DNA from 3 places in the Paenarthrobacter sp. AT5 genome. Region 3 is predicted to be linked to each of the others. Evidence: riboswitches for the same ligand, from Rfam matches in the RefSeq annotation. Region 3 holds a riboswitch; each other region holds the start of a gene.
The links. A riboswitch is a leader RNA that binds a small molecule or an ion and turns the genes downstream of it on or off. The one in region 3 is predicted to bind S-adenosylmethionine.
Positions count from the first base shown of each region.

Region 1 (10,173 bases), 2.0 Mb from region 3:
CCGAGGATTTCTACCCGGAGCTGGTGCGACTGGCCCACGACGCCGGCATCCCGGCAATCATCGACACCTCCGGTCCCGGCATCATCGCCGCGGCGAAAGCCGGCGCCGACATCCTTAAGCCCAACCATCATGAACTTGCCGAAGCGACAGGGGAGCCCAGCCTCGAAGCTGCCGCCCTCGCCCTGATCGACATGGGTGCCCGCACGGTCCTCGTCAGCGCCGGCGCGGACGGCATGCTCGCCTTCGACCACGCCGCCCCGGGCGGATACTGGAGCGCCCGCCTGCCGGAGGCGCTCAGCGGCAACCCCACAGGGGCGGGCGACGCCGGTGTGGCCGCTGCCGCCGTCGCGCTCGCCGAAGGCATCACCGAACCGCGGGAAATCCTCCGCCGGGCCACCGCGTGGTCCGCCGCGGCCGTGCTCATGCCCGCCGCTGGCGAAATCTCGCCGCGGTACCAGGAACTCCAAGACCAACTCATCGTGACATGGAAGGAGGTCCCGTGACCCTGGTCAACACCCGGGAACTCATGAACAGGGCCACCGCCACAGGGACCGGCCAAGGCGCCTTCAACGTCATCCACGTGGAGACGGCCGAGGGGCTGGTGGGAGGTGCGGAGGCAGCGGGGGTGCCGCTCATCCTGCAGATTTCAGAAAACTGCGCCAAGTACCACGGCGGGCTCGAAGCAATCGGCCTGGCAGCACTTTCCATTGCCCGGACTGCCGCGGTTCCCGTTGCGGTCCACCTCGATCACGCTGAATCCGAGGACCTGGCGCTGGAAGCGGTGGATCTTGGGTTCGGTTCGGTGATGTTCGACGGCGCCCATCTCCCTTACGACTGGAACGTGGAAGTCACCAGGCGCGTGGCCGCCTACGCGCACCAACACGGGGTCTACGTAGAGGCAGAGCTGGGTGAGGTAGGAGGCAAGGACGGCGCGCACGCCCCGGGGGTCCGCACCGACCCCGCCGAAGCCGAAGCGTTCGTGGCCGCGACCGGCGTCGACGCCTTGGCCGTGGCGGTGGGCTCCTCACATGCCATGACCGAACGCCGCGCCGTCCTTGACCTGGACCTGATCACCAAACTGAAGTCCGCCATCGGGAAGCCTTTGGTATTGCATGGCTCCTCCGGCGTCACAGACGGGACGCTCGTAGCGGCTATTGCCGCTGGTATGACTAAGATCAACGTATCCACACATTTGAACGGGTTCTTTACCCGCGCCGTCCGTGAGTACCTCGATGCCAACCCAGCAGTGGTGGATTCCCGAAAGTACATCAAGGCAGGGCGGGACGCCTTGGTGTTGGAATCTGCTCGTATGCTCACGCTGTTCGCCAAGGCGAAATAGCCGGACCGTGAAAGGCTAGTCATGACCCGCACCGACCGGTTGACCGCCATCCTGGACCTCCTGGCCGAGTCCGGCCGGATCGAGGTCGAGGACATCGTGACCCGGCTCGGGGTGTCGCCGGCAACGGCGCGACGGGACCTGGACAGCCTGGCCAAGCAGCGCCTGCTGAGCCGGACCAGGGGCGGGGCGACCACGGGCTCTGTTGCCTATGACCTTCCGGGCCGTTACAACCGTGACGACCACGCCGAGGCCAAGCAGGCGATCGCCCAGGCGGCCTCCGAGCTGATCGGACCCGGCGCCGTCATCGGGCTCAGCGGGGGAACAACCAACACGGCCTTGGCCCAGATCCTCTCCACCAGGGAGGACCTCAACGCCCCCTCCAACCGGCCCACCCTCACGGTGGTCACCAACGCCATCAACATCGCCGCGCAACTGGCAGTGCGGCCCCACATCAAGATCATGGTGACCGGCGGGATCCTCAATCCGCGTTCTTATGAACTCGTGGGACCTTACACGGATGTCATCATGCAGAAAGTGGCCTTGGACATCGCGTTCATCGGCGTCAACGGAGTGGACCCGGAGCTGGGACCCACCATCACCGATGAGGGCGAAGCCATGGTGAATACGGTCATGGCGGGGAGGGCCACGGAGTCCTACGTGCTCGCTGACTCCTCCAAGGTGGGGCACAGGGCCTTTGCCGCGATGGCCGGCTATGAGTTCCGGCACCTCATTACGGACTCCGGGATCAAGCCCGCAGACCGCGCGGCGTTTGAAGCCAAGGGGACCGAGGTCATCGTCGCCGCCACGCACCTTGCGGACTGACAGCTCCCGGGGAAGCAACAGGATCTGAAGGCAAGATAGGAACATGCTCCTAGCCTCACGACGCCGCCTGCGCGCCGAAGTACTCATTGTCCTGGGTCTTTCGCTGGGCCAGTCTGCCGTGTATTCGGTGGTCCAGCTCCTGGACAAGATGACCAGGGCGCCGTTGTCGGAGGCAACCTCGACGCTCAACAGGTCCCAAAGCACGCGCGAGTACTTCGACCTCACCTACCAATTGCTGGACATCCTGTTCGCCCTGGTGCCGGTGGTCCTGGTTTTCTACTTCCTGTCCCTCCAAGCCTCGGGAGGATCAGCATTTGCCCGTCTTGGCTTCAACTTCGCCCGGCCAGGCAAGGATGCGCTGCAAGGCCTCGGCCTGGCAGCGGCCATCGGGATTCCGTCCCTTGGCCTGTATGCCGCAGGCCGGGCGCTGGGCATCACCACGGCGATCATACCCAGCGGCTTGGACACGTACTGGTGGACCGTGCCTGTGCTGGTGCTCTCCGCCATCCGCCACGGGATCGTCGAAGAAGTCATTGTGGTGGGCTACCTGCTGGACCGTTTCGGCAAGTTCGGGTGGAGCACAGCCGCGGCAATCGTGGTCAGCGCGTTGCTGCGGGGCAGCTACCACCTCTACCAAGGGTTCGGTCCGTTCATCGGCAACGTGGTCATGGGCTTGGTGTTCGCGTGGCTTTATACCAAGACCAAGCGCGTGTTGCCGCTGGTGATAGCCCACGCGCTGCTGGACATCGTGGCATTCGTCGGCTTCAGCCTCTTTGGGAAGGCCGTGGGGCTGGGCTGACCGGGTAGGCGTAGGGCCGGGAGGCCTGTGGGCCTGGAGGCCCGGACCCGCCCCTTAAAGGTATTCGGCCGCCATCGGTGGGTGACGTCATTGGCACCCGCTGATGGCGGCCGAAGTATTGTGTGGAACAGCGTCAGATGGTGACGGCTCCTGCGGCGGTTTCGAAAGTGACGGACATGATGCCGGGGGTTCCGTGCGGTGCCATCCACTGGACGGCGACGTCCTCGAGCGGCTTCTCCACGGGTTCACCCAACCACTCGGTCACGCGCTCTGCGGAACCGGCGATGGTGAGGCTGGACATCTTGACGTCGCTCTCGTAAACCTTGGACGGGTGCAGGGAGGGGTCGCCTTCCCACTTGAGCATGTACGGCACTTGCGGGTCGGCGATCAAGCCGAGGATGCCGATCTGCTGCCACACGAGTTCGCGGCCGTCCGGGAACTTGCGGTTGCCCGGTACTGCGGAGCGGCCGAGGCGTGCTTCGAACGGGGCAAGGTCGTCAACGGCGACGCACCAGCCCATCCATCCGCCGCCGGCTGCCGAGCGTGCCCGGACTGCCTGGCCAAAGGGTGCCTTATCCGAAGCGGGGTGGTCCAGGACCTCCACGACTTCAAGGTATTTGCTGTCCGCCAAGGGAATGATCATGTTCCGGGTGCCGAAGCGGGGGTGCACTCCGCCCCGGACTGCGTCCACTCCCAGTGCTGCGGAAATTCGTTCGGTAGTGGCCAGGAGGCCATCTTTTTCACAAGCGTAAGAGACGTGATCCATGCGCATGGCTTCATCTTGGCACTTTGTGATTCGGGTCTCAGCTAAGTCGTGCCTAACTAAGGTGGGATGTTACGGCGTGCCCTGAGGCGTGGCGCCGACCCCGGCCCTGTCGCGTCGCGGAAAGACCGAAAAATACTGTCTTCGTCATAAAGGTGGGTAATTCCGTGCCGGCTTCCTAGACTGGCCGCAGTTCCAAGCACTCCCCGTTACTAAACCCATGCGCTACGAAGAGGAGCCAGTCATGTCCCAGGGATGGTCTTTCGAAACCCGCCAGATCCACGCAGGCCAGGAGCCGGATGCTGCAACCGGTGCGCGCTCGTTGCCGATTTACCAGACCACTTCCTTCGTGTTCCCCAGTGCTGAGAGTGCCGCCAACCGGTTCGCGTTGGCGGAACTGGCTCCCATCTACACCCGCATTGGCAACCCCACCCAGGACGCAGTGGAACAGCGCATTGCGAGCCTTGAGGGCGGGCTCGGGGCCCTGTTGCTCAGCTCGGGCCAGGCGGCGGAGACTTTCGCGATCCTGAACATCGCTGAGGCCGGCGATCACGTGGTGGCGAGCCCCAGCCTGTACGGCGGAACCTACAACCTCCTGGCGCACACCCTGAAGAAGTTCGGTATTTCCGTGACCTTCGTCGAGGATCCGGACAACCTGGAGCAGTGGCGCAACGCCGTGCAGCCCAACACCAAGCTTTTCTTCGGCGAAGTTGTTTCCAACCCCCGCCAGGACGTGCTGGACATCGAAGGCGTCGCCGCGGTTGCCCATGAAGCGGGTGTCCCGCTGATCGTGGACAACACGCTTTCCACGCCTTACCTGATCCGTCCCATCGAGTGGGGTGCGGACATTGTGGTCCACTCGGCTACCAAGTACCTGGGCGGCCATGGTGCTGCCATTGCCGGGGTGATCGTGGATTCCGGAAACTTCGACTTCAGCCAGGACCCGGAGCGCTTCCCGAACTTCAACACTCCCGACCCCAGCTACAACGGCCTGGTCTACGCCCGCGACCTCGGCAAGGACGGCGCCCTCGGCGCCAACCTTTCCTACATCCTGAAGGCCCGCGTCCAGTTGCTGCGCGACCTTGGTTCCGCAGTATCGCCGTTCAACGCCTTCCTTATTGCCCAAGGCCTGGAAACCTTGAGCCTGCGGGTGGAGCGTCACGTGGCCAACGCCACCAAGGTGGCCGAATGGCTTGAAGCCCGTGACGACGTCGAAGCGGTCGCCTATGCGGGCCTGCCGTCAAGCCCCTGGTACGACCGTGGCCGCAAGTACGGTCCCCGCGGCACGGGAGCCGTTGTTGCCTTCACCATCAAGGGTGGCGTCGAAGCCGGCAAGCGCTTCGTCGATGCCTTGGAACTGCACTCCCATGTGGCAAACATCGGTGATGTCCGTTCCCTGGTCATCCACCCGGCGTCGACCACCCACAGCCAGCTGACCGCGGAACAGCAGGCTGTTGCCGGAGTGAACCCGGGCCTCGTCCGCCTGTCCGTGGGAATCGAGCACATCGATGACATCATTGCCGATCTCGAGGCAGGATTCCGCGCGGCAAAGGGTGCCTGAACCCGCCTGACGTGCGTCGCGGCGGGCCGCCCGGATTGAGGATTCTTCGCCGGGCGGCCCCTTCACGTGCGCGTTCGTGAACTAAAACGCCCTGAACCGTCATACTGCTGTCACATTCTTCGCCAGAACGGCCGTTCTCTTCCTAAACTCTAGGTGTTAGGTCATGAGTGCCAGCGATCAGCCCCGGCTTGCTGGCCGGCAACCCTCCTCCGCGGTGGGGTGCCCCGGGTGAGGACCTGGCCGGCCGCAATAACGGCGGCGGGCAAGCGCGAGGTTTAGGTGTCAAAGGAATGACCATTACTGCTACATCCCTTCCCACGTCGGAAGAACAGGACGGAACCGTCAAATACGCCCGCGTGGGTTCCCTGGAGCTGGAAGCCGGCGGGTTTCTCCCGGACGTTGTCCTGGCCTATGAGACCTGGGGCAAGCTCAATGCCGACGCCTCAAACGCCGTCCTCGTGGAGCACGCCCTGACGGGTAGTACGCATGTTGCACGCGGCGCCTCGGACGAGGAAGGCTGGTGGGAGCAGCTCGTTGGCCCGGGCGCAACGATCGACACCAACAGGTTCTTTGTCATTTCCATCAACATCGTGGGCGGCTGCTACGGCAGCACAGGGCCGTCGTCGCAAGCCCCGGACGGCAAGCCCTGGGGCTCCCGTTTCCCACTGGTGACCCTGCGCGACAGCACAGTGGCCGAAGCCCGGCTCGCCGACGCCTTGGGGATCCGGCAGTGGCATGCAGTGCTGGGCGGCTCGATGGGCGGGGCGCGCGCCTTGGAATGGGCAGTGACCTTCCCGAACAGGGTGGAGCGCTGCGCCGTGATTTCCGTAGGTGCCTACAGCACCGCGGAGCAGATCGCGTTTGCGCAGGCACAGACGCTCGCAATCCGCCAGGATCCGAACTTCAACAACGGTGACTACTACCATGGCCCGGCACCTGAAACCGGCCTTGCCTTGGCGCGGCGGATTGCCCACATCACGTATCGTTCCGCGCTGGAGCTGGACCTCCGCTTCGGCCGGGAAGCGCAGCCGCAGGAGAAACCGCTGGCCGCCGCCGTGCTGGGGGAGCGGGGGCGCTACCAGGTGGAGAGTTACTTGGACCACCAGGGCACCAAGCTGGTGCGCCGCTTCGATGCCAACAGCTACATCGCGATCACCGAGGCCCTGATGTCCCACGACGTCAGGCGGGGACGCGGCCCGCTCAAGGAAGCGTTGTCCCGGGCCACGGCACAGTTTTTTGTGGCGGCCGTGAACTCCGACCGGCTCTACTTCCCGGCACAGTCGCACGAACTCGCCGAAGCCTTGCCGGGCGACGTCCCGGTCCACATCATCGAAGCCCCCATCGGGCACGACGGCTTCCTCACGGAGATCGGCCAGCTCGCGGGCCAGCTGGGCGCAGCCTTCTTTGCCGAAGACTTCAGCCGTTCATGATCTCGCCGCGCTGCTTCATGTAGTCCTCCATGGCGATCTCGCCGTTGCTGAACTTCGCGTCCAGCTCTGCGAGCTTCCGCGCCCGGTAGCCCTGCGGCGCAGAGCCTCCACTTGCCGGGGGCGGCACCTGTGGTGAAGCGCCCGACGGCGGTACCTCCGGCGGCGTTGCATCAGCCGGGCCGATGTCGGCGGGTCCCGTCGGATACCCGGGGTAGTTCTGCGGCGGATAGGCCTGGCCGGGGTAGTTCTGCGGCGGGTAGCCTGGCCCGGGAAGGTTCTGCGGCGGGTAGCCACGGAAGCCGTCGTTATGGATTCGGCGCGCCTTGGACCGGTTGTACATGCGGATTCCAACTGGAATCACCCATGAGCAGACGATGATCCAGAAGATCAGATTGTTCACAGTGGAGCCCTCCTAGGTCCTATCCCAGCTTAGCCCCGTCGCGTCAGGGCTTCGCCGCCGCGGCAGCCCAACCATCAAACCTCCAGGTTGGGGAGCGCCAGACAAACCAAAAAGAGAACTACTTTGCCGACGTGAGTAGGGTCCAGAGAGCTCCGAACGCGAAAAATGATCCCATCAAGATGTATACGAAGCCCAGGCCCTTGATACGAGCCTACACCGATGACTTGTTTTGGCAGCCTACGGGATCGGGCTCGGCGCACTAGTACCGTGAGATGACTAGTCTGTGTTCAGATTGCGCAAATACTGTCGAAGGCCCGGTATCGCGAAATCGATCTTCCCGTGGCCGGCAGGTTCCACCAGGCCGGCGGCGAGCAGGCGCGAGCGATAGTTGGCGACTAGATTGGTCTTTGCCTTCAGCCTCTCTCCAAGGTCTCCGGCGATCGAAGGACCGTCATCCTGCGCCATTGCGCGAAGGAACTGGAGGTCCTTTGCCGACACGGTTGAGAGTGCGGCTTCGATGACCGTGCGGGCATTGCGCCTGTGGGCGGCCTGTACCGCGCGGTCCGCCTCGGCATCTGTCAGCGTGCCGTTGTTATTTTCCGCTTCGCGCCAGAGGAAGTAGCCGACGAGCTGGATCAAGAAGGGGTAGCCACCGGTCGACTCGGCTGCCTTTTGGACCAGGTGGGGCGGGACACGGAAGCCGGCGGTGGCGAAGATGGAGGCGAAAGACCGTTCAACGTCGCGGATGCCCGCCGCATGGAGGTCGATTTTGTCGGCCCGGCGCAGGAACGTGGCAACGCCTTCATTGAGCAGGTCGGATACGGCTGCAGGCAGTCCGGCGAATACCAGGCCGATCGGCATCCGGTCCTGGATGAAGTGCTGGACGCTGGCCGCCAATTGAGCGAGTTCGTTGCGGTCGGCGGCGTGGATTTCATCCACCGTGATGATCAGGCCGGTGTGTTTGTTGTCGAGGATGTGGAGAAGTTCTTCGCCGAGCTTGCGCCATGCTACTTGGCGTTCGGGTGCCAACTGGGTGGTGATGCTGAATCCTGCGGCGCCGATGGCGGTGATCCGCCGGTTCTGCGGACCGCTGCCAAGTTCCTGGGTCAGGCTGAGCATTTCCTCGCCGACGCGACCCATGAAGCCTTCCGTTGCAGTCTCCGCGATGACTGCCCAGCCTTCTTGGCGGGCGGCGTCATGGACCTCCCCGAGCATCACCGTCTTGCCGATCCCGCGGGCTCCGGTGAAGATCGTGAGCAGTCCCGGTGCCCCGGAACCAAGCCGCAAACCGTATTTGAACTCATCAAGCAGGCCTGACCGTCCAATGATTTCCGGAGGAGTTGCTCCTGCTGAGGGCCTGAATGGATTCTCGATCATGTATCAAGCTTATGAGTCGTTGTGAGTTTTGTGAGTTTGGCGCTCCTGGTGAGGCTTATGAGTTTTGTGAGTATCCTCATGGTCAGTTAGCACTTGAAACGGGACCCGGCGTCGGGCGCTTTGGCGTGATGCCGTCCCCGGAAGATTGGTGCCGTAACCTGCGGATGACCCACGGAACGAAGTACTCGCGGGCCCACACGAGGTCGGAGGACCGGGCTTCGCGCCATGTGCGCGGCGGGAGGGGTTTGGGTGCCATCGGTTCCAGCGTGTGCGGCACGTTCAGTGCCTCCAGCACCATGGTGGCGATCGTGTGGTGGCCCAACGGCGAGAAATGCAGTCGGTCCACGTCCCACATCTGCGGATCAGCGAGTTGCCGCAGGGACCACATGTCGGCGACCACTGCGTCGTGCCGGGCGGCGACGGTTCGCAGGTTCTCGTTGTAGATGGCTACCTTGCCGCGGATCCGGCCAAGCACCGAGGACGCCGTGTCAGGGCCATTGAACAGCACCACGGTGGCGCCGCCCGAGCTGAGCTCCTGGACGGCGGCATCGAGCTTGGTGGCCAGCAGATCGGGGTCCCCGCCGGGGCGGATGAGATCGTTGCCGCCAGCCGAAATGGACACCAGATCCGGCTTGAGTTCCAGGCACGGCCCCACCTGTTCGTCCACGATCTGCTGCAGCAGGCGCCCGCGGATGGCGAGGTTGGCGTAGGCGAAATCGGCATGCCCTCGCCCGAGTTCCTCGGCCACGCGATCGGCCCAGCCGCGGAACCCGCCCGGGCTCCCGGGTTCAGGATCTCCGATGCCTTCGGTAAACGAATCTCCCAGCGCCACGTACCGGCTCCAGGGATGCTTTTGGACAGTTCCTCCGGGCGTCACCAATGAATTGCTCTCACTCACGATTCATATCCTGCCCCGTACATGCGAACCTACGCGACCGTAAGTTGTTACCCGCGGGTAACTGCAAGAATGGACCCATGACTGAAGCCGTAGCTTTTCCCGCACCCGTTGTCCTGTGGTCCCATGACGAAGCCGAACGGGCCGGCAAGCCCCTTCTGGTCCTGCTTCATGGATACGGCTCCAACGAGGACGATCTCTTCAGCCTCGCCGGCCTGCTGCCCGCCGACTTCGTCGTGGCCTCCCTGCGGGCTCCCATGCCCATGGGCCCCGGGTTCACGTGGTTCCCGCTGACTGCCTCGATCGACTACTCCCTGGACGCCGTGAAGCTGGCGGCAGAGTACGCCCTCGAATGGTTGGACACCGTCAAGGCGAACCACTCGTCCGTGACGTTGCTGGGGTTCTCCATGGGCATGGCCATGGCAACCACCATGCTCCGGTACCGGCCCGCCGACTTCGCTGCCGTCGTCGGGCTTTCAGGCTTCGTGATCGACGCCGGAGCTGACGCGGACTTCCGCGACGACGAACTGGACGGCTCGGTGCCGATGTTCTGGGGACGCGACCAGCAGGATCCGGTGATCACTCCGGACAAGATCGAATACACCATGGGCTGGGTCCGCAAGCATGTGGACCTCACCAAGGTGCTTTACACGGGAATGTGGCACGGCATCAACCAGCAGGAAATCGGCCACGTGGGCGAATTCCTCACCCACAAGGTACTTGGCTAGGAACGGCCGGCGATCCTGACCGTCTGGCCGTTCACTGTGACGGTGTCGCCGGGATGGAG
Region 1 is NZ_CP136441.1:1,455,476-1,465,648, forward strand. Features, by position in the region: gene RI444_RS06610 (1-phosphofructokinase family hexose kinase) at 1-503, shown strand, start outside; gene RI444_RS06615 (class II fructose-bisphosphate aldolase) at 485-1,339, shown strand; gene RI444_RS06620 (DeoR/GlpR family DNA-binding transcription regulator) at 1,361-2,161, shown strand; gene RI444_RS06625 (CPBP family intramembrane glutamic endopeptidase) at 2,205-2,960, shown strand; gene RI444_RS06630 (VOC family protein) at 3,094-3,732, opposite strand; gene RI444_RS06635 (bifunctional o-acetylhomoserine/o-acetylserine sulfhydrylase) at 3,968-5,284, shown strand; SAM riboswitch class IV at 5,444-5,559, shown strand; gene RI444_RS06640 (homoserine O-acetyltransferase MetX) at 5,575-6,714, shown strand; gene RI444_RS06645 (hypothetical protein) at 6,701-7,114, opposite strand; gene RI444_RS06650 (ATP-binding protein) at 7,391-8,491, opposite strand; gene RI444_RS06655 (SGNH/GDSL hydrolase family protein) at 8,574-9,389, opposite strand; gene RI444_RS06660 (alpha/beta hydrolase) at 9,467-10,114, shown strand; gene RI444_RS06665 (RNA-binding S4 domain-containing protein) at 10,111-10,173, opposite strand, start outside.
Region 1: linked by a shared signal. The riboswitch ahead of RI444_RS06640 (homoserine O-acetyltransferase MetX) and the one ahead of RI444_RS19160 (DUF1737 domain-containing protein) in region 3 are both predicted to bind S-adenosylmethionine.

Region 2 (10,173 bases), 1.0 Mb from region 3:
ATTGCAGCCAGGGCCCGCGAACTCCGCCGCACGCCGGTGGTTCCGGGCGATTTCGTTGCCTTGGTGGGCGATGTCTCCGGCAGCCCCGATACCCTGGCGCGGCTGGTCCGCGTCGAAGAACGCCGGACCCTGTTGCGTCGCAGCGCCGATGACACGGACCCGATCGAGCGGGTAGTGGTGGCGAACGCCGACCAGCTGGTAGTGGTGGTGGCCGCGGCCAACCCGGAGCCGCGTACAGGTTTCATCGACCGCGCCTTGGTGGCAGCCTACGACGCCGGCATAGAGCCGCTGCTGCTCATCACCAAGGCGGACGTCAAGGATCCGGCGGAACTTCTTTCGAACTACCTCAGCCTGGACTTTCCGGTCATCATCAGCCGCACGGCGGATTCACAGGCATCCGGCATCGATGCCCGCTCGGACGACGGCTTGTCCGCCCGGCTCGACAGCGAAGCGGTGTCCCGCCTGCGGGACCACCTCGATGGAAAAGTGACCGTCATGCTGGGGCACTCCGGCGTCGGCAAGTCCACCATGGTCAATGCGCTGACGGGCGCGGAACGGGCAACCGGCGGAGTCAACGCCGTGACGGGCCGCGGCCGGCATACTTCATCGTCGGCCCTGGCCCTCAAGCTGGCCGACGCTCCTTCGGGCAGCTGGATCATCGATACTCCCGGCATCCGTTCCTTCGGATTGGCCCACGTCGACCCGGACCGGATCCTGCACTCCTTCCCGGACCTCGAGCCCGGTACCGAAGACTGCGAACGGGGCTGCAAACACGACGCCAACGCCGTCAACTGCGGACTGGACGCCTGGGTCAACGAAGGGCATGCCGGACCTTCCGGCACCGCAAGGCTGGCGTCCCTGCGCCGGCTCCTCGGAGCGGACCCACGCCTGGAGGCGAAGGAAACCAAGGAACTCGGCACCGTCAACTGAGACGGGAAAAGCACCACTTCCCGGGTGCAGGGATTGTTTCGCGATAGTTTGGTGGCATGACCCAACCCGTTTCCAGTTACAACGATGACCTGCGGCTGGCCCACGTCCTGGCCGATTCGGTGGACGCCCAGACCATGGACCGGTTCAAGGCCCTGGACCTGCAGATCGAAACCAAACCCGACCTGACGCCGGTCACCGATGCGGACAAGGCCGCCGAGGAAGCCATCCGCGGCCAGCTCTCGCGTTCGCGTCCCCGCGACGCCGTGCTGGGCGAAGAGTTCGGCAGCAGCGGCCATGGATCGCGGCGCTGGATCATCGACCCCATCGACGGGACGAAGAACTTTGTTCGAGGGGTGCCGGTGTGGGCGACCTTGATCGCCCTCGTTGACGAGGACGAGCCCGTGGTGGGTGTGGTCAGCGCGCCGGCACTCGGCAAACGCTGGTGGGCCGCCAAGGGCATGGGAGCCTACACAGGGCGGTCCCTCGCGTCGGCCACCCGTTTGAAAGTCTCCAATGTCTCTTCGTTGGCGGACGCGTCACTGTCCTTCTCGAGCCTTTCGGGATGGAAGGAGCGCGGAAACCTGGACGAATTCCTTTCCCTCACTGACGACGTCTGGCGGACCCGCGCCTTCGGGGATTTCTGGTCCTACTGCCTGGTGGCCGAAGGTGCCGTAGACATCGCCTGCGAACCGGAACTAAACCTGTACGACATGGCTGCCTTGGTGCCGATCGTCACGGAGGCCGGCGGCAGGTTCACCTCGCTTGAGGGCGAAGACGGCCCCTTCGGCGGCAACGCGCTGGCCACCAATTCCATCCTCCACTCAGAGGTCCTGAAGCGCCTCAACCCGGAGATCGACGATCTCCTTTAGCGCGCTCCGGCAACAGCCGAACCGTAATGCTGCGAATAATCGACGGCGACAAACCCACTTCAGGGTGCCATCGCCGTCGATTATTCGACCAAAACGGGATTCGGCTCTCTCCGTAACAAACCGCTTAACAAACTCCTCCCGCTTTGAATCGTCCACGGAAGGTGTCCTAGTCTCTTCTACAGGTCACGAGTGCCAGCGCTAAACCCCGGTTTGCTGGCCGGCAACCCTCCATTCGCGGTGGGGTGCCCCGGGTGACGACCAGGCCGGTCCGGAACGGATACGGCAAGCGCGGATCCCTTGGAGGGGTCCTTCTTGAGTGAGGTCCCATGAGCACTGTTACGTTCGATTCCACCGTCCTGCCCGCTTTCGGAGATGACCACGCGGCCCACGAAGCCCTCGCAGCGCGACCGCTGGCCGCCGTCACAGGAGCAGAGCTGCAGGCTCCCCTGATCCAAGGGGGCCACGTCAGGTACGCAAACCTTGACTACGGAGCGTCGGCCCCGGCACTGACCATCGTCTCTGCCTACTTGAATGAAATCCTGCCCTATTACGCCAGTGTGCACCGTGGCGCCGGTTACGCATCCCAAATCAGCACGTCCGTCTATGAAAACTCGCGGAACATCGTGCGGGACTTCGTTGGCGGCCGGCCGGATGATTCAGTCATCTTCACCCGCAACACCACCGATTCGCTGAACCTCCTCGCCGGATGCCTCCCCCAGCTTGACGGCGCACCGGCCGGTGAAGTGCTGTACCTCGACATTGAGCACCACGCCAACCTGCTTCCCTGGCAGGGCGTACCGCACCGCAGCGTCATCGCCTCCCCCACGTTGTCTGCCACCATCGCCAACCTGCGCGATGAATTGAGCCAGGGCGGAATATCCCTGCTCGCTGTGACCGGCGCTTCCAACGTCACCGGCGAAATCCTGCCGATTGCAGAGCTCGCAGCGTTGGCGCATGAGTTCGACGCGCGGATCGTCGTCGATGCAGCCCAGCTCGCCCCGCACCGGCGCATCAACATTTCCGAGAGCGACGTGGACTACGTCGTCTTCTCGGGGCACAAGCTCTACGCGCCCTTCGGCGCAGGCGTCGTGGTCGGCCGTCCCGATTGGCTCGACGCCGGAACCCCCCACCTTGCCGGCGGCGGCGCCGTTCGTGAAGCGCGCCTGGATTCGGTGAGCTGGGCAACTGGTCCGGCCCGGCACGAGGGCGGCTCCCCCAACGTCCTGGGGGCAGCCACCTTGGCGCGGGCTACCCAGGTGCTGGCCGGCTTGGACCAACAGGACTGGCACAACCATGAGGTGGCAATCCGATCCTTCCTGGTTGAGGGCTTGGAATCCATTGAAGGGGTCACCGTCCACCGGATCTTCAGTGATTCCACCGACACCATCGGCGTCGTCAACTTCTCCGTTGAAGGCTTCGACGCGGGACTGGTGGCGGCTTACCTGGCCGCCGAGCACGGCGTGGGCCTGCGCGATGGCCGTTTCTGCGCCCACCCGCTCCTGAAGCGCCTCGGCTTGCCGTCCGGTTCACTGCGCGCCAGCTTCGGCGTCGGCTCCCGGCTTGAGGACGCTGCCAGGCTGCTGGCCGGCATCCGGCAACTGAAGACCACCGGACTTGGCTGGGATTACGTCGTGGACGAGGGCCGTTGGGTCCCCGCAAACGATCACCGCAGCTACCCGGAGTGGGCGCCCAATACGCCCGGAACCGCCGGGGCCGCTCCCTGCACCGTGGACTAGGAGCCTTCCCGGCCTTGGCGCCACGTTGCTGCGGTAGATTCTTTGGGTATCCCTGACTACTGCCGCTGAAGGAGTCCCCCGCGTGTCCACGCGTTCAAGCAACGAATCCGGAGGATCACTGCCCTCCGGCCTCCCGGTTTCTTCCGGAGGTGCCGGACGCGCCGGACGCGCCGGCGGCCCAAAGCTGCACGCGCACCGACGTCGGGAGCTGGGGCAGAGCTTCCAGGACGGCGGCGAACATTATGATCGGGTCCGCCCCGGGTACCCGGCGGATTCCGTCGATTGGCTGCTGCCCCCGAACGCACGGACCGCAGCCGATATTGGCGCAGGGACAGGCAAATTCACAACACTGCTGCTCGACCGGGGCCTGCAGGTCAGCGCCGTCGACCCTTCCGCGGACATGCTGGACCAGCTGCGGAAGAACTGCCCGCAGGCGCACGCCGTTGAAGGTACTGCCGAAGTGACGGGACTGGCGGACTCAGTTTTCGACGTCGTCAGTGTCGCCCAGGCCTGGCACTGGTGCGATCCGCTCAAGGCAAGTACCGAGATTGCCCGGATCCTCCGTCCGCACGGAACGCTCGGCCTCATCTGGAACCAACTGGACACCTCCGTGGCCTGGGTTCATCGCCTTTCACGCATCATGCATGCCGGTGATGTCCATAAGCCGGGGTTCCGGCCAGTGGTGGGCCCGGAGTTCGAGAACCTCGAAAGCCACGTCACCAGCTGGCAGGACGCAGTGTCCCCCGAGGACATCATGGAACTGACCAAGTCCCGCAGCTACTACCTGCGCGCCAATCAGGCCACCCGGGAGAAAGTGATGGGCAACCTGGAGTGGTACCTCTACGAGCACTTGCACCATGCCCGCGGCGAGCTCCTCGCCTTGCCGTACGTGACGCACACCTGGCGGGCCCGCAAGGCCTGAGCCGGCGGCCACGGTAGGCTTGGAACGTGAAGACCAGCACGCCCTCCTCCTCGATCGAGGACTACGTCAAGGTCATCTACTCCTACACGGAGTGGCAGGACAAGCCGATCACTTCCTCGCAACTTGCCCAGCGGTTGGGGGTTGCCAACTCGTCGGTGTCCGAGATGGTCCGCAAGCTCAAGGACCAGGGCCTGGTAGACCACCAGCCTTACAGCGCCATTCGGTTGACCCCTGAAGGCATGCGGCTGGCACTGTCCATGGTGCGCCGGCACCGGCTGATTGAGACGTACCTCGTTGAAGAACTGGGCTATAGCTGGGACGAGGTCCACGATGAAGCCGAGATGCTGGAGCATGCCGTCTCCGACACCTTCATCGAAAGGATGTCCGCGAAGCTCGGCCATCCCGTGCGGGATCCGCATGGTGACCCGATCCCCGCGTCGGACGGATCGGTGGAGTTGCCGCATGCCTACCGCCTGATCGAACTCGACGAGGGCCATTCCGGCCGTATCACCCGCATCAGCGATGAGAATCCCGATTTGCTGCGCTACTTGGCCGCCGAGGACATTTCCCTGGATGCCCGCGTGGAAGTGGTGGGGCGCAAGCCCTTCGGAGGGGCCTTGGTGGTCCGCGTGGGCAGCGGGTCCGCCCGGCGCGAATTCGACCTTGCCGACGAAGTAACCTCAGCACTCTGGGTCCAGAGCACAGAAACCCACGAAGGCTGTGTCCTCACGCGCTGACTCAAGCGGGCACCTGGCGGTCAGCCTGGCTGGTGGGCCGTGCCGCCGTCGTCGGCCGCTTTTCCGCCTTCGCTGCCCGAAGCATCCGCCGGCTGTCCCCCCGCAGGAGGTACTTCGTTCCGGATTCCGACGGCGGAGGCCAGGCCACCCAGGAAGAACAGTCCCGCTGTGACCCAGAGAGCGGCATAGAGGCCCTCCCTGGTGAAAGCGGGACCGACGATGAGACCTGCGAAGGCAATACAAATGAGGCCGGCTATGCGGGCCACTGCGTTGTTGACGGCAGATCCTATGCCTGCCTCCTCCGTTGGCACAGCACCGAGAATGGCTGCGGTGAGCGGTGCAACCAAGGTGGCGAGCCCCACGCCGAACACCACTTGGCCGGGGAAGACCTGCGTCCAATAATCCAACGGTTCCTGGATGGACAGCGACATGAGGAACCCGGCACCGCACAGCAAAGGGCCCGCCGTCATGAACCACCGGGGCCCGTGCTTACCGGCCAGTCCGCCGAAGTACGAGGCAGCCAGCATAAGGATCACGGTTCCGGGCAGCAGGGCGATCCCCGCCGTCGTGGCACCCATGCCGCCCACCTGCTGAAGGTAAATGCCCAGGACGAAGAATCCCAGGGAAATGGCACCGTAGATGGCCAGCGTGGCCAGGTTGCCCCAGCCGAAATTCCGGATGCCGAACAGCCGCAGCGGCAGCATGGGTTCTGCGGTCCTGTTCTCATGGAGCAGGAAAAGCACCAAGGCGAGGGCGCCCACCACCAACGGCAGCCAAACCTGCGGGGCGGACCACCCCAGGCGACCCTGCTCAATGAAGGCAAAGACCGGGCCGCCAAGCCCCACCATCGCCAGGGCAGCTCCGGTGTAGTCGATCTTCTTGCTCTTGTCCCTTGCGGCATCGGAACTTCGCAGCCGCACCAGCATCGGCCAGATCACCGCGGCGGGAATGACGTTGATGAAGAAGATGACACGCCAGGACAGCAGGTCAACGGAGACGCCCCCGATCAAAGGCGCAACGATCGCCGCCGCACTCGTCCAACCGGACCATTGGCCAATGGCCTTGGATTGGGCCGGACCGGAGAACACCGTCACGATCATCGCCAGGGAACTTGGTACCAGGAGCGCGCCGGCAATCCCCTGCAGGGCGCGGGAGATCACCAGCATTTCCCCGTTCCATGCCAAGCCGCACAGAACCGAGGTGACTGCGAAGCCGGTCAGTCCCCATTCGAGGATCCTCGCCCGGCCAAAATGGTCCGACAGCGAACCGGCAACAAGGATGAGGGAACCCAAGGTCAGCAGATAGGCATCCACCACCCATTGTTGGATCACCAGGCCGCCGCCCAATTCGCGCCCGATCGCCGGCAGCGCGAGATTGACCACAAAGCCATCCAGGATGGCGATGAAAGATGCCACGATCGCCACCACCAAGACCCGCCGCTGCAAGGGTGTGCTGGGTGGCAGGGCCGCTTCAGCCGTCATGTGCACAGCCTACGCTTGCCGTATCGTTGAGTGGTGATCAGCAGACGTGATGCCGCTTTGGCCCTTGATATCTCCATGGAAATGGCCCAGCGCCACGGCATCCCGCCCCGGCTGTCGGAATCGGACCTTCGAGATCTCCAGGACAACCCGCCGCCATGGTTGGTGCAGTCCCGCGCAAACCGTACCGGCAAACGTCCGGTGTGGGTGCACCTGGACTGCGCGGTCTGCAACTATTCCGAGGCAGTCAGGCCCAAGAAATGGTGGCCGGAGTTCTCATTCGTCTACTGCGGGCATCACCGCAGCAGGGAGCTGCCCGAGTTGTTCGCCGGGGACGTACGAACCGAGTATGAGGGTATCGGCAGCCGCTTCGTGGGCGTCGTGGACGTCCGCGCCGAAGACCAATAACCTCTTCCGGTCGTCCTGGCATCTGACCGGGAAGCCAAGGCCGCCTCAGCCCATTTCCGACGGAACCGCAACCAGCCCCACCAGTTTTCCCTCCCGCAGAACCGTCAAGGGGAACGGCTGACCGATCGCCTCCTCGAAGAGAAGCTTCTGCAGGCTCTCGGCACTGGAAACGGCCCGTCCTTGGGCTTGGAGAACCACATCCCCCGGCTGCAACCCGGACAACTCGGCCGGGGAACCGGCGATCACTTCCACGACGCGCAGCCCTTCCTTCTGGCCCGTGCGCACCACCGCGCTCGCGTCGAGCGGTATGGGTGTGCTCACCAGCCCCAGATAGGCCCGGTGGACGCGACCATCCTTGAGAAGTGATGAGATGATCCGCTGGGTTGTCCTATTAATGGGAACCGCCAGGCCAAGTCCCAGCCCGGCAACGGCGGTATTGATGCCCACAATGCGTCCCTTGGTGTCAGCCAGCGCTCCCCCGGAGTTCCCGGGGTTCAGTGCTGCGTCGGTTTGGATCACATCTTCGATCACCCGCCTGTGCTCCCCTGCACGCACTGGAATGGACCTTCCGAGCCCGCTGACAACACCCGCCGTCACGGAGCCGGACAGCCCCAAGGGATTACCGACGGCGATGACCAACTGGCCCACCCGCAGGAATTCCGCGTTCCCCAACACAGCGGGAGGCGGGGTTCTGCCCAGTCCCCGAACCACGGCGAGGTCGGACAACGGATCGGCACCCACCAGTTGGACGTCGCTTTGCTTGCCGTCGGCGAAGACGGCCCGGCCGGACTCGGTCCCGGCAACGACGTGGGCGTTGGTGAGCAGGTAGCCGTCGACGGTAAAGACCACAGCCGAGCCGCTGCCCACCCGAACCCGGCCGTTGCGCCGGGTGCTGACCATCTCGATGGCGGCCACATGCGGCGTCACCGAGCCGGCCACGCGGATGACCGTTTGCGAGTACGCGTCCAGGACGTCGTCGTCGTCGGTTTCGGTCCCGTTGCCCGCTCCCGGATTGTTGTCTTCGAATGCAAACTCGCGCCCGACGTCCATCATGTTGCCTCCTGCCACCCGGCCGATGCCCCTGCGGGCCTATCCACTACAACCGATGCGCCGGGTCCCCTAGTCCTGTCCCGGCTACGCCGTGGGTGAACCTGCTGCGATGTACCGGCCGCGGTGTGGCCCCTGCCCCAGCGCAGGGCTTCCCCAGCACGGCACCGCCGGGCTGCACCAGCACGGCACCGCCGGGCTGCAGGAGGGCAAAAGAAAGCCCCCGGACGAGTGTCCGAGGGCTTTCAAGGGTGGAGATGGGGGGAATTGAACCCCCGTCCGATGTCGTGTTGTCAGGGCTTCTCCGGGCGCAGTTTGCGTCGGATTTTCTCGGCCCCAGCCATCCTGCAAACAGGTGGCTGATCCAGGCCCAGTCATCTAAAAGTCCCGTTTACCCCAATGACGAAGGCAAACAGCAGTGGCTATCTAAATGACGCCAGGAACCGGGGCGATAGCAACCCCGGGCTGACGGACTGTCTTACTGCTTAGGCAGCAAGAGCGAAGTCAGTGCGCTTAGATTCGGCACTTATTGGTTTGCAGACAGCGTTAACGAGATAATTCTGCATCCTCGGCCCGCTTCACCTGTCGCGACTAACATCGTCGAAACCGATCATCCCCGTATTTTGTTACCAAACCGGCGTTTGCTCATCACTCCCGCCGGACTACCAATCATAACGCATGTTCCCCGAAGATCATTCCCGGGAACCCGCGCGGGTTCCGCGACCCGCTACGAGCGTCGGTTACGTTCCCGCAATTCGCGCAACGACTCGCGCTTGTCCTGCTGCTCCCGCAGCGTTTGGCGCTTGTCGTAGTCCTTCTTACCGCGGGCGATCGCGATTTCCACTTTTGCCCGCCCATCCAGGAAGTACAACTGAAGGGGCACCACCGTGAACCCGGACTCGCGGATTTTGTGCGAGATCTTGTCCAGTTCTTCCCGGTGCAGCAAGAGCTTACGACGCCGGCGCGCGGCGTGGTTGGTCCAGCTCCCCTGGTTGTACTCCGGGATGTGGATGCCCTCCATCCACAACTCATCGTTATAGAAGGTGCAAAAGCCGTCCACCATGGAGGCATGGCCTTCACGGAGGGACTTCACCTCGGTACCCATCAGGGCAATGCCTGCCTCGTAGGTATCGAGGATCAGGTAGTTGTGCCGGGCCTTCCGATTGGTGGCCACTACCTTACGGCCACTTTCTTTGGGCACGGTAGAACTCCTTGCTGGTTGCGGATTCCAACCCAGTGTACGCCAGGGATGAGCCGGCTCTGTGCCGTGGCGGAATCAGTTCGCTCAGGGGAAAAGACGCTACAGGAGGGTCATGGGATCCACGGCTGCACCGTTCAGCCACGTCTCAAAGTGCGCGTGGCAGCCGGTTGAGTTGCCGGTGCTTCCCGAGTAGGCGATCAGCTGGCCTTGCGAGACCCGCTGCCCGTTTGCCACCACGATGCTGCTGTTGTGGTAGTAAATGGTGGTCAACGAGTTTCCCTGAACAACCCCATGGGAGAGCTTGACGCGCCAACCGCCACCATCAGCGGAATTCCACCCGGAGTTGAACACCTCGCCGGCCGCCGCGGCATAGACCGGCGTGCCACACGATGCACCGAAGTCGATGCCTGTGTGCATGTAGCCTCCCGTGCCGTAGAAGTCGATGGTACCCGGCGGGGTCGCTCGCCAGCCGAAGCCGGAAGTGATGGGCACGTAGTTGGCAAACGGGTGTCGCAGGCCAAAGGCCGACGGCGACCCTACCGGCGGAACGTACACCGGCTCCGGCGGGGCCGGCTTGCCCTGCGCCGCAGCGGCGGCTGCAGCTGCCGCAGCCGCTTCGGCGGCGAGCCGGCGCTGCTCGGCTTCCCACGCCTCGCGCAACTTTCGATCGCGCTCCTCGATTTCGGCTGCCACGGTGTTCTGCTCGGCCTTGACCCGTGCTAGGTCCGCCTCGATGCCGGGCTTGGCTGCTTGGAGCTGGCTGTTGAGCCGGGTGGTGTCCTCAATAAGCTTGTCGACCTCGGCCTTCTTGCTGGCCGCTTCGTCCCGAGCGGCCTTTTCGCGCT
Region 2 is NZ_CP136441.1:3,096,586-3,106,758, forward strand. Features, by position in the region: gene RI444_RS14260 (ribosome small subunit-dependent GTPase A) at 1-930, shown strand, start outside; gene hisN (histidinol-phosphatase) at 987-1,799, shown strand; SAM riboswitch class IV at 1,981-2,094, shown strand; gene RI444_RS14270 (aminotransferase class V-fold PLP-dependent enzyme) at 2,126-3,535, shown strand; gene RI444_RS14275 (class I SAM-dependent methyltransferase) at 3,654-4,457, shown strand; gene RI444_RS14280 (metal-dependent transcriptional regulator) at 4,484-5,194, shown strand; gene RI444_RS14285 (MFS transporter) at 5,215-6,681, opposite strand; gene RI444_RS14290 (hypothetical protein) at 6,751-7,080, shown strand; gene RI444_RS14295 (S1C family serine protease) at 7,126-8,130, opposite strand; RNA gene ssrA (transfer-messenger RNA) at 8,377-8,745, opposite strand; gene smpB (SsrA-binding protein SmpB) at 8,855-9,328, opposite strand; gene RI444_RS14310 (M23 family metallopeptidase) at 9,428-10,173, opposite strand, start outside.
Region 2: linked by a shared signal. The riboswitch ahead of RI444_RS14270 (aminotransferase class V-fold PLP-dependent enzyme) and the one ahead of RI444_RS19160 (DUF1737 domain-containing protein) in region 3 are both predicted to bind S-adenosylmethionine.

Region 3 (10,173 bases):
AGGCCTTCAGACGTTGATGCATCGGATCGAGGGTCTTCCGCCGAAGGCCTTCGCCGTTCCATGGGTGCCCGCCACCTGGTGATGATCGCCATGGGCGGCGTCATCGGTTCGGGCCTGTTTGTCAGCTCGGGTTACACCATCGCCACCGCAGGACCACTGGGAGCCGTCATCGCTTTCCTCGTCGGCGCCGTGGTGGTCTACCTGGTCATGGCCTGCCTCGGGGAGCTCGCCGTTGCGTTCCCCGTCTCAGGCGCGTTCCACATTTATGCAGCGCGGACCATTGGGCCCGCCACCGGTTTCGCCACTGCCTGGTTGTATTGGCTCTGCTGGGCGGTGGCCCTGGGATCGGAGTTCACAGCAGCCGGGTTGCTCATGCAGCGCTGGTTCCCGGACGTCGACGTCTGGATCTGGTGCTTCATCTTCGCCGCCGTCCTCTTCACCCTCAATGCGATTTCATCGCGTGTCTTTGGCGAATCGGAGTTCTGGTTCGCGCTGATCAAGGTTGCCGCCGTCGTCGGCCTGATCATCCTGGGCGGCGCCGCTTTGCTGGGCTTCCACCCGCTGGCGCAGGGCGATTACCCGTCATTGACGGAGAACTTCACCACCTCCCAAGGCTTGTTCCCCAACGGCTTCACCGGCGTTTTTGTAACGTGCCTGGCCGTGTTCTATGCCTTCTCCGGTTCGGAACTGATCGGTGTGGCTGCGGGTGAAACCGAGGATCCGGGCAAGAACATCCCCAAGGCCATGCGCACCACGGTCATCCGGCTCATGATCTTCTTTGTCGGGGCGATTCTGGTCATCGCAGCAACCATCCCTTACGAGAAGGTCAGCGTTGACGAAAGCCCGTTCGTGACGGTGTTCTCCATGCTCGGCATCCCGTTCGCTGCGGACGTCATGAACTTCGTGATCATCACAGCGTTGTTGTCCGCCGGCAACTGCGGCCTCTTCTCCTGTGCGCGGATGCTGTTCTCCCTCGCCGACGAGGGCCATGCGCCCAAGGCGTTCCGAAAACTCACCAAGCGCGGTATCCCCATGGTCGCACTCTGCGTCAGCATGCTGGGCGGGCTGGCATCGTTGATCAGCAGCGTCGTGGCACCCGCCACTGTTTACCTTGTGTTGGTCTCTGTTGCGGGCTTCGCAACCGTGGGCGTTTGGATGTCCATCGTGGCCTCGCACTTCGTTTACCGGCGGACCTTCGTACGGAACGGCGGCGACCTCTCCTCGCTCCCCTACCGCGCTCCGCTGTTCCCGCTGGTACCAATCCTCGCGTTTGCGCTGTGCGTTGTGTCCCTGGTGGGCATCGCCTTCGATCCCAACCAGGTTGCAGCGCTGCTGTTCGGCATCCCGTTCGTTGGTGCTTGCTACGCCGTCTTCTACTTCAAGTACGGACGACGCCGGCGGCTCCCCCGAGCGGTCGAGGGCAAGGCCTCTGTAGGCTCCTGACCTCATTTGGAACCAGGGCAGCCCCCGAGCAACCTTCATTGGTTGCACGGGGGCTGCTTTCGTCTGCAAATCTCTATCTAAAAGCCCTCGAAGCCTCGGCAGGGTGTGCCGCCACCACCCACTTTGAGACGGCGGAGGCCCAACACGCCGGGAAAACCCGGCCTAGCGGCGCCTAGTGAGCCCAAAGAGGGTCGTGGAGGTACGCCTGGACAGCTACTTCTTGGCCACCCGGACCGGATGCTCGCTCAGTATGGACAGCCTGTTGAAGGCATTGATGCCGATTGCTGCCATGCAAATCACGCTGATCTGCTCGTCCGAATAGTGCTCCCGGGCTTCAGCGAAGAGCTCGGCGCTGGGCCTGGAGGTGCTCATTCGGGTGATCTGCTCGGCAATCTTCATGGCCAGGACCTCTGCGGCCTCGAACAGCCCCACTTCCCTGTAGACGGCAACCAGGGACAACCGCTGCTCCGTCTCTCCGTACTTCAAGGCCCGCCGGTGATGAAGGTCCAGGCAAAACGCGCATCCGTTGATTTGCGAACACAGGTAGTTGATGAGTTCCAAGGTCTTCCGCGGAATCCCCACCCGGTCGGCTTCATCCACTAACTGCTGCGAGTAGTGCGTCAACGTGGCGTAGAGGTCCGGCTGTTGCTTGTCCAGATAGCCGGCGAGGCGCGGCGTTGTCTCCTGTTCGGGCATGCTTGGAGCCTAGCGCAACGGGATGTGATAGAGCGCCGCCCAAAACCCGACGGGACGTGATAGAGCGCCGCCAAAAACCGGCGGGACGTGATAGAGGGATCACTCGCCGGGGACGATGTCCACCGCGAGGCGGATGTGGTTCTCAGCCAGCCACTGCGGGTTGAAGGCTTTGCTGAGGTAGTTCGTGCCGGCGTCGGGGGCTATCGCCACCACCACCGAACCGTGGGGCGCCGCCCTGGCCACCCGCAAGGCCGCTGCCACAGTGAGTCCCGACGACGGCCCCAAGGACAGGCCCTCTTCGTCAAGAAGCCGGTGCACCACTGTGTAGACCTCGTCGTTGGGGATGCGGAGGAATCGGTCAACGATCGAGCGGTCGAAGATCTTGGGCCACTCCGCGGCCGGCCATGAGTTCCCCACGCCATCCACCAGGATTTCGCCGGGATGGCCACCGCTGTAGGCGGAGCCGTAGGGATCGGCGCCCACCACTTCTACGTGCCCGCCCGGCCGCTCCTTCGCCACCCGTTCCTTCAAGTACCGCCCGTTGCCGCTGATGGTCCCGCCAGTGCCGATGCCCGCCACGAAGTGGGTTACGGCGCCCCCGGTCTGTTCCCAGATTTCCGGTCCCGTGGTCCGGTAATGCGCCAGGGGGTTGGCCGGGTTGTCGAACTGCATGGGACGCCAAGCTCCGGGGGTCCCCTCCACAACGCGTGCAGCCACGGCCCGGGCGTTCTCCGGGGATTCGGACGGCGCACTCCAATCGGTCAGGATCACCCGCGCACCGTAGCTGTGCAAGGCGGCGAGTTTTTCCGAGGAAATGGTGTCGCCGGTGACCACCACCACCGGATGCCCGGTGAGCCGCCCGATCAGCGCGAGGCCGATCCCCGTATTGCCCGACGTACTCTCCACGATGGTGGCCCCGGGCTTCAACTCGCCGGACCGTTCGGCTGCCCGGACCATGCTCAAGGCCGTCCGGTCCTTGATGGATCCGCCGGGATTCTCCGACTCAAGCTTAATGTGGATGCTGCTGCCCAACCCGCGGCCCAGGGCTTCGAGCTTCACCAGCGGGGTGTTCCCTACCCGCTCCAGCACGGAGGCGTCCAGCGCATCGGCAGGGACAGTTGCAGCATGCGCGCCGTGCTTCCGATGTGCCGTCGTCACCATTCGTTTCCACCTTGCCGGAGTCCGTCAACAACAATCCGAAGCTCCCGCCGCGCGTGCTCCACCAGTTCCGGGGCGGACGGCCGGTCTGCAAGGACGTCGGCAAGGCGGCCAACGACGGCGGCGGTCCCCTTGCCCAGCGGCTGCGCAGCTCCCGCTTCGAGCAGCAGATAGGACGCCGTCAGGGCCTCAATGGCGAGCAGCTTCTCCACGGCGTCCACGGATTCCTCCAGTTGCTGCAGGGCGAGCGGCGCGAGGGTTGAATGGTCTTCGACGTCGGCGGACAAGGTGGGTGCGCCAAGGGTGGCCGGCGCTGCCAGGAATTTCAGTTCGGCGAGGAGCCCGGCCGCCGAGTACCACAGCAGCCCCGGCAACTCTTCCTGCACCAGGCCGGACCCGGCCGCGGCGGCAAGATGCTTCGCCCGGATGGCACGCTGCGGCGGGTAGAGCTTGGCGATCCTGCGTTCACTCGGAATGCCCACGTGGGCGAGCGCCAAGCGCAAGCCCTCGAAGGCCAACGCCAGCTGCATCGGCTGGAAGTTGCCCCCGGAGACCATCTGCCCCGATTCGAGGTCCACCAGCGGATTGTCACCCCTGCCGTTCAATTCCACGTCCAACGCTGCCGCCAACTGCCCCACCGAGGCCCTGAACGCCCCGTGCGTCTGAGGCGCAGCCCTGAAGGACAGGGGGTCCTGCACGGAAACTTCCGGCCGTACATCTTCCAGCCACCCGCCGCTCAACAGGCGGCGGACGGCGGCGGCCGATTCCCGTTGGCCGTCCACGGCCTTGGCCGATTGGATAGCCGGCGAGAAGGGGCTGAGGTTGCCGCCGCCGTCGTACCTTGCGATGGTTTCCAGGGAGAGGGCGAGCGCGACGTCCGCAAGCCGGGCCACATGCCGCAACCTCAGCAAGGCGAGGGTGCCGGCACCTACCGAATAGGCATTGGCGCTGACGAGGGCCAAGGCCTCACCGGCGTGGAGCGTGAGGGGCTGAAGTCCGGCGTCCGCGAGGGCCTTGGCGCCGGGCACCAGGACGCCGGACGCGTCAAGCGCTTCTCCCTCACCGATCGCGACGGCGGCGACGGCGGCCAGTTGGGTGAGGTCGGAAGAGCCCACCGAACCTTCGGCCGGGATGGCGGGGTGGACGCCACGGTTCAGGAGGTCGGCGTAGAAGCGGGCTGTTTCGGGCCGGACGCCGGAGCCGCCGCGACTGAATCCGACCAGGCGGGCGAGGATCACGGCACGTGCTTCGGCGCGGCTCAGGTAGGGTCCCACCCCGCTGTTGTGGTACCTGACCACCTGCACTTGGTAGGCAAGGATGGAGCCTTCCTCAACAGCGGTATCGCGGCCGGACCCCAGGAGGGTGTTGAGGCCGTAAACCCGCTCGCCGGAGGCCGCCACGTGCTCCACGACTTCCCGTGAACGGCCGATCAAAGTCAGGGCATCATGGTTGAGTTTCACGTGGCAGGAGTCGTCCGCCGCCGCCATGGCGATGCTTTCTGCATGCACTGGCGCCGTCCCGATCAGCAGCACCTTCGACTCCGGAAACATGGTCAGAAATCCAGGAGATTCTGCCGGAAACCGCCGTTGCCATAGCTTTTCCTCAGCAGGCCGCGGCGACGAAGTTCGGGAGTCAGTTTGTCCAGGACCCCATGCACCGTCACCGGATCGACGAACCCGGAAAACAGGAAGCCGTCACCGCCCACGGCCTCGCCCGTCTCCTCGAGGTAGTCGGCGATCTCTCCGGCGGTCCCGATGATCGAATCACCGGCGCCGCCGCTGCGGGCCTGCAGGATCTGCCGCAGCGTGGACCCGGGAGGAGCCGCTTTGGCGAAGTGTTCCAGCGTTCCTTGGTTACTGTTGGTGCTCAGCTCGGGGAGGGGCTGATCGAGGTCGAATTGCTTGAAGTCGATCACCGAAAGGTAGGAGATCGAGTTGAGCTGGCTGTCGATGTCCCGCTGCGTCAGCTCCTTGCGCCGTGCCCGCAGTTCCTCCCCCTCCGCAGCAGACCCCACCACGGTGGGCTTGAGGACAAAAAGTACCTTGACGTCGTCGGGATTCCGTCCTGCATTTGCGGCTTCGGCACGGATGGAATCGCGGTAGGCCTTCATCCCGTCGACGCCCCGGGCCAGGGCGATTGCGACGTCGGCGTGGCCACCCGCGAACGCCTTGCCCCGGGGCGATGCACCGGCCTGCACCAGTACGGGTTCCTCGGGAAGGGGTGCCGTATTCAGCGGACCCCGGACCTTGAAAAACTGCCCGTCGTGGTTGATGGGATGGACTTTGGTGTGGTCCGCAAACCGGCCTGCCTCCACGTCCTCCAGCACGGCGTCCGGTTCCCAGCTCCGCCAAAGCCGCCGGACGACGTCGACGAATTCCTCCGCCTTCTCGTAACGCAGGTCGTGCTCGATCTGCTGGTCCAGTCCGTAATTCTGCGCGGCGAGGTCGCTGCCGGAGGTCACCACGTTCCAGCCGAGTTGGCCCTCGGAGAAATGCTGCAGGGTGGCAAGGAGCCTGGCCGCGGTGAAAGGCGGGTAGAAGGACGCGCTGATGGTGGGCACAATGCCGAGGTGTTCCGTCGCGGACAGCAGGTACGGCACCAGGGCCAAGGGATCGTGCTTCGGAGCGAAGGACGCGTGCGCGAGCGACACTTCCGCGGTGCCGCCGTACGTGTCCGGGACGGTGAGTGAATCTTCGATGATGAACAGGTCCAGCCCCGACCGTTCAAAAGCCCTGACCGCCTCCTGGTAGAGCGCAGGCTTCTTCCAGTCATAGCCAAGGCTGTAGCCGGGAGTCCCCCAGCCCTGGACACCGAATCCATGGCCCACGAACCATCCGAAATGCAGCATGGGCTTGAGTGTAGAACTGCTCTGTCCGTTCACCGCGACCTGATTTCATGCGAAGTTACAGGGGGTCGTATTGCGTCAATTATGCTCCCGTGACGTCTTAAATGGTCCAGTCCCGGCGGCCGGTCCGGTTACGCAACATGACGACGGCGGGACACCCGCCACATGCGTCGCAACGGCCGCGGATGTTATTTTCTTCTTGAGTAATGAGTACCAGCGCCAAGCCCTGACTTGCTGGTCGGCAACCCTCTCCCGCGGCGGGGTGCCTCAGGTGACTACTCGGCGTATTCGACACTTCGAACTGCAAGCGTGACTGAGGAGCACATTAATGCCTGAACCCATCGAAGAGAGACTTTCCTACCGTTTGATCACGGGCCCGGACACCCGGGACTTCTGCGAACGGATCAGCAACGCCCTCGCTGAAGGCTACGTCCTGCATGGCAGCCCGTCGGCCACCTTCAACGGAACGGACGTCATCGTGGCACAGGCAGTGGTGTTGCCTGCCGCCGTCGCCAGCGCGGATGCCGCCGTGGCCAATGCCGTGGATGAGCTGGAGAACTACGAGGACGAGGCAGCATTCGAGGGCCACGCATGAGCTACGCCGGAGACCTGACCCCGCAGGATGCCTGGGCGAAGCTGCAGGACGGTGCCATCCTGGTGGACGTCCGCACCGAGGGCGAGTGGGCCCACATCGGCATCCCCGACACCAAGGCCACGGAAAACGATCCCCTGTTCATCCAGTGGAACCTTGCAGGCGGCGTCCCGAACTCCCGCTTCATCGAAGACCTGCAGCAACAGGCACCCGAGGGAGACGGCGTTGAGCTTGTGTTCCTTTGCCGGTCCGGCCAGCGCTCCATTGCTGCGGCCATCGCCGCAACCCAGGCAGGTTTCACCGCCTACAACGTCCTCGAAGGCTTCGAAGGTGAACCGGACCGTTACGGCGAACGAACCGTCAACGGCTGGAAAAACCGCGGCCTGCCAACCAACCTTGGAAACGAATAAGAAGTGACTTTCAACCCTGACGCCGCCGGCTGGAATCCAGACACCCAAGCCGTTCGCGGTGGCCTTGACCGTACCAATTTCCAGGAAACGGCGGAGCCCGTCTTCCTCAACTCCGGCTTCGTCTACGAGTCGGCTGCAGCTGCCGAGCGCGCCTTCACCGGAGAAGACGAACGATTCGTCTACTCCCGCTACGGCAACCCCTCCGTTGCCACCTTCCAGGAGCGGCTGCGTCTCCTTGAAGGCACCGAAGCCTGCTTCGCGACGGCGTCGGGCATGTCCGCAGTCTTCACCGCCCTTGGTGCCTTGCTGGGCGCCGGCGACCGGGTGGTTGCCGCCCGCTCGCTCTTTGGCTCCTGCTTCGTGATCCTCAACGAGATCCTGCCGCGGTGGGGCGTGGAGACGGTGTTCGTAGACGGCCCCGACCTGGACCAGTGGCGCGCTGCCCTCTCCGAGCCCACCACCGCGGTGTTCTTCGAGTCCCCCTCCAACCCGATGCAGGAGATCGTGGACATCGCAGCCGTCAGCGAGCTCGCGCACGCCGCCGGGGCAACAGTGGTGGTGGACAACGTCTTTGCCACTCCCCTGCTCCAGCGCTGCGGCGAGCTCGGCGCCGACGTCATTGTGTACTCCGGCACGAAGCACATCGACGGCCAAGGCCGCGTACTGGGCGGCGCGATCCTGGGCACCAAGGAGTTCATCGAAGGCCCGGTCAAGCAACTCATGCGGCACACCGGGCCGTCATTGTCCGCGTTCAACGCGTGGGTGCTGACCAAGGGCCTGGAGACCATGGGCCTGCGGGTGAACCACAGTTCCGCCTCTGCGCTGAAGATTGCCGAATGGCTGGAAGATCAGCCTGCGATCAACTGGGTCAAATACCCCTTGCTCACATCCCACCCGCAGTATGAGCTGGCCGCCAAGCAGATGAAGGCCGGCGGTACCGTGTTGACGTTCGAGCTTTCGCCGTCGTCCGGCCGCTCCGCCAAGGAAGCCGCGTTCGCTTTGCTCGACGGGTTGCGGGTCATCGACATCTCCAACAACCTGGGCGACTCGAAGTCGCTCATTACCCACCCGGCTACCACCACCCACAGGGCCATGGGACCCGAAGGCCGTGCAGCCATCGGGCTCTCCGACGGCGTGGTCCGGTTGTCCGTTGGGCTCGAGGACGTCAACGACCTCATCCTGGATCTGGAGAAGGCCCTCAAACAGGTCTAATCTCATGCCATGAGGCATCCATACCGCCGCGCGGGGGCTGTCATTGTTGCGGGTTCGGTCGTGTGGCTGGCGGGAATATCTCCGGTGCCCCGCGTCTATACCACCCACGATCCGGCCGAGCGTTTGAGGCTGCTTCTGCGGGGTGAGCGGGGATGGGTGACCGGCCACCACGTGGCCGCAGCCGGGACCGCGGCCGTGCCGATTGGATTCGCCGCCTTGGCACGGGCCATGCCTGACGCCAAGGCCAAGCACTGGGTAGAGGCCTCGGCTGCGGCGCTCCTGGCCGGAGCTCCGCTGTTTGTGTACAGCCTGTCCCGGAGGGCGTCGGACCTTGAACGGTTTGCGTATCGTCGCGGCTCGAATGTTCCGTTCCTGGGCTACTCATGGCTGCACATCGCCGGCCTGGCCGCCCTCGGCACCGGCTTGCTGCGATCGCCGGCAGAGCGCTGGGTGGGGCTGACGGCCAGCAGTGCTGCGGTACTTTTCGCCGGCATCCTGCTCAAGGCCAAGGACATTCCGCCGTTCGTCTTCTACGTTACGGAGGCGACTGTGGGAGGGTACCTGATGGTGTGGGATCCGGAGCCTCCCGCGGGCGACCCCGCGGTTGGTTGAGTTCCCGCAGTGCTGAGTTCCCGCGGTTGGCTGAGGTCCCGTAGTGCGGAGTTCCTAGGCCCGGCGGACGCGTGCCAGCACGGGATCGGGATCCTTGATGGCACCTCCCGGTGTGCCGGAGACGGTGACTTTGACGGCATGCCCCACCACGGCACCCAACGCCTCTACACTGGGCGGACTCCCTGCGGGGCTTTGGCCATCCCGTTGGCGGCTGTTGAAGCGTGCCGCAGCTTCCCGTTGCTGATGGGCGCCGTTTCCGCGCTTCAGGATGTCCGCTAAGCCTGCTTTCACCAGTTCCAGTTCGCCCTGCTCGGCCAACACGGGGGTCAAGTACTCCATCAACGCCCACACCACGCTTGTGGCCGGTTCGGGACGGAATTCGCCAAAGTCAAGAAGGTCACCGCGCAAACCCATGTTGCTGGCTTGGAAACTGGCCATGCGCAACAACGCCGTCGGCACCGAGGCGGGTTCAACGCCGTCGAGCATCTCCCGGGTGGCCGTCTCCACCAAAGCCCGCACCAGCACGGCAATCAAGGCCGCATCCTCCGAACGCAGGCAGACGTCGGCAACCCGGACCTCCACTGTGGGGTGGTCCCGGGAGAGGCGGGCGTCAAAGTAGATCATGCCCTCATCCAGCAGCACGCCCGTCTCCAACAGCCGCTTGACCATACGCCGATAGGAGGTCAGGGAACCGAACACAGCGGACGGCCCGGACGTTGGCCAGCGGTTCCAGGCCTGGGTCCGGTAGCTGTCAAAGCCGGTGGCCTGTCCGCGCCAGTAGGGAGAATTGGCGCTGATGGCGGTCAGGACAGCGAGCTTGTCCCGGATGTGGTCCAGGACTACGACGCCTTCCTCAGGCGATTCCAACGAGGTGTGCACGTGGAAGCCGCACGTCAGCTGTTCGTACGCCGTGAGTCCAAAACGCTCCAGCATCTCCGCGTACCTGGGGTTGGGCGTCGTGTGCGGGGTGGAAGCGAGGGGCGAAGTGGCAAGTGCGGCTACGCGGGCCCCGTGCTTGCGGGCGGCCTGGTCTGCCAAGGCCCGGCCCCGCCTGATCTGATGCAGCAATTCGTCGTAGCTATGGCAGGGCCGGGTCTGGGTCTCGATCTGTTCCAGCTTTAGTTCGTGGCTGAGCCCTGAACCGTCGCCCTCGGAAGTCCCGTCCTGTTGCCCTCTTCCGCTGATCAACGCATCCGCGAGGGCCA
Region 3 is NZ_CP136441.1:4,111,967-4,122,139, forward strand. Features, by position in the region: gene RI444_RS19135 (amino acid permease) at 1-1,443, shown strand, start outside; gene RI444_RS19140 (carboxymuconolactone decarboxylase family protein) at 1,657-2,139, opposite strand; gene RI444_RS19145 (PLP-dependent cysteine synthase family protein) at 2,239-3,300, opposite strand; gene RI444_RS19150 (aromatic amino acid ammonia-lyase) at 3,294-4,847, opposite strand; gene RI444_RS19155 (NtaA/DmoA family FMN-dependent monooxygenase) at 4,850-6,178, opposite strand; SAM riboswitch class IV at 6,345-6,458, shown strand; gene RI444_RS19160 (DUF1737 domain-containing protein) at 6,471-6,737, shown strand; gene RI444_RS19165 (rhodanese-like domain-containing protein) at 6,734-7,144, shown strand; gene RI444_RS19170 (O-succinylhomoserine sulfhydrylase) at 7,148-8,356, shown strand; gene RI444_RS19175 (hypothetical protein) at 8,366-8,968, shown strand; gene RI444_RS19180 (glutamate--cysteine ligase) at 9,023-10,173, opposite strand, start outside.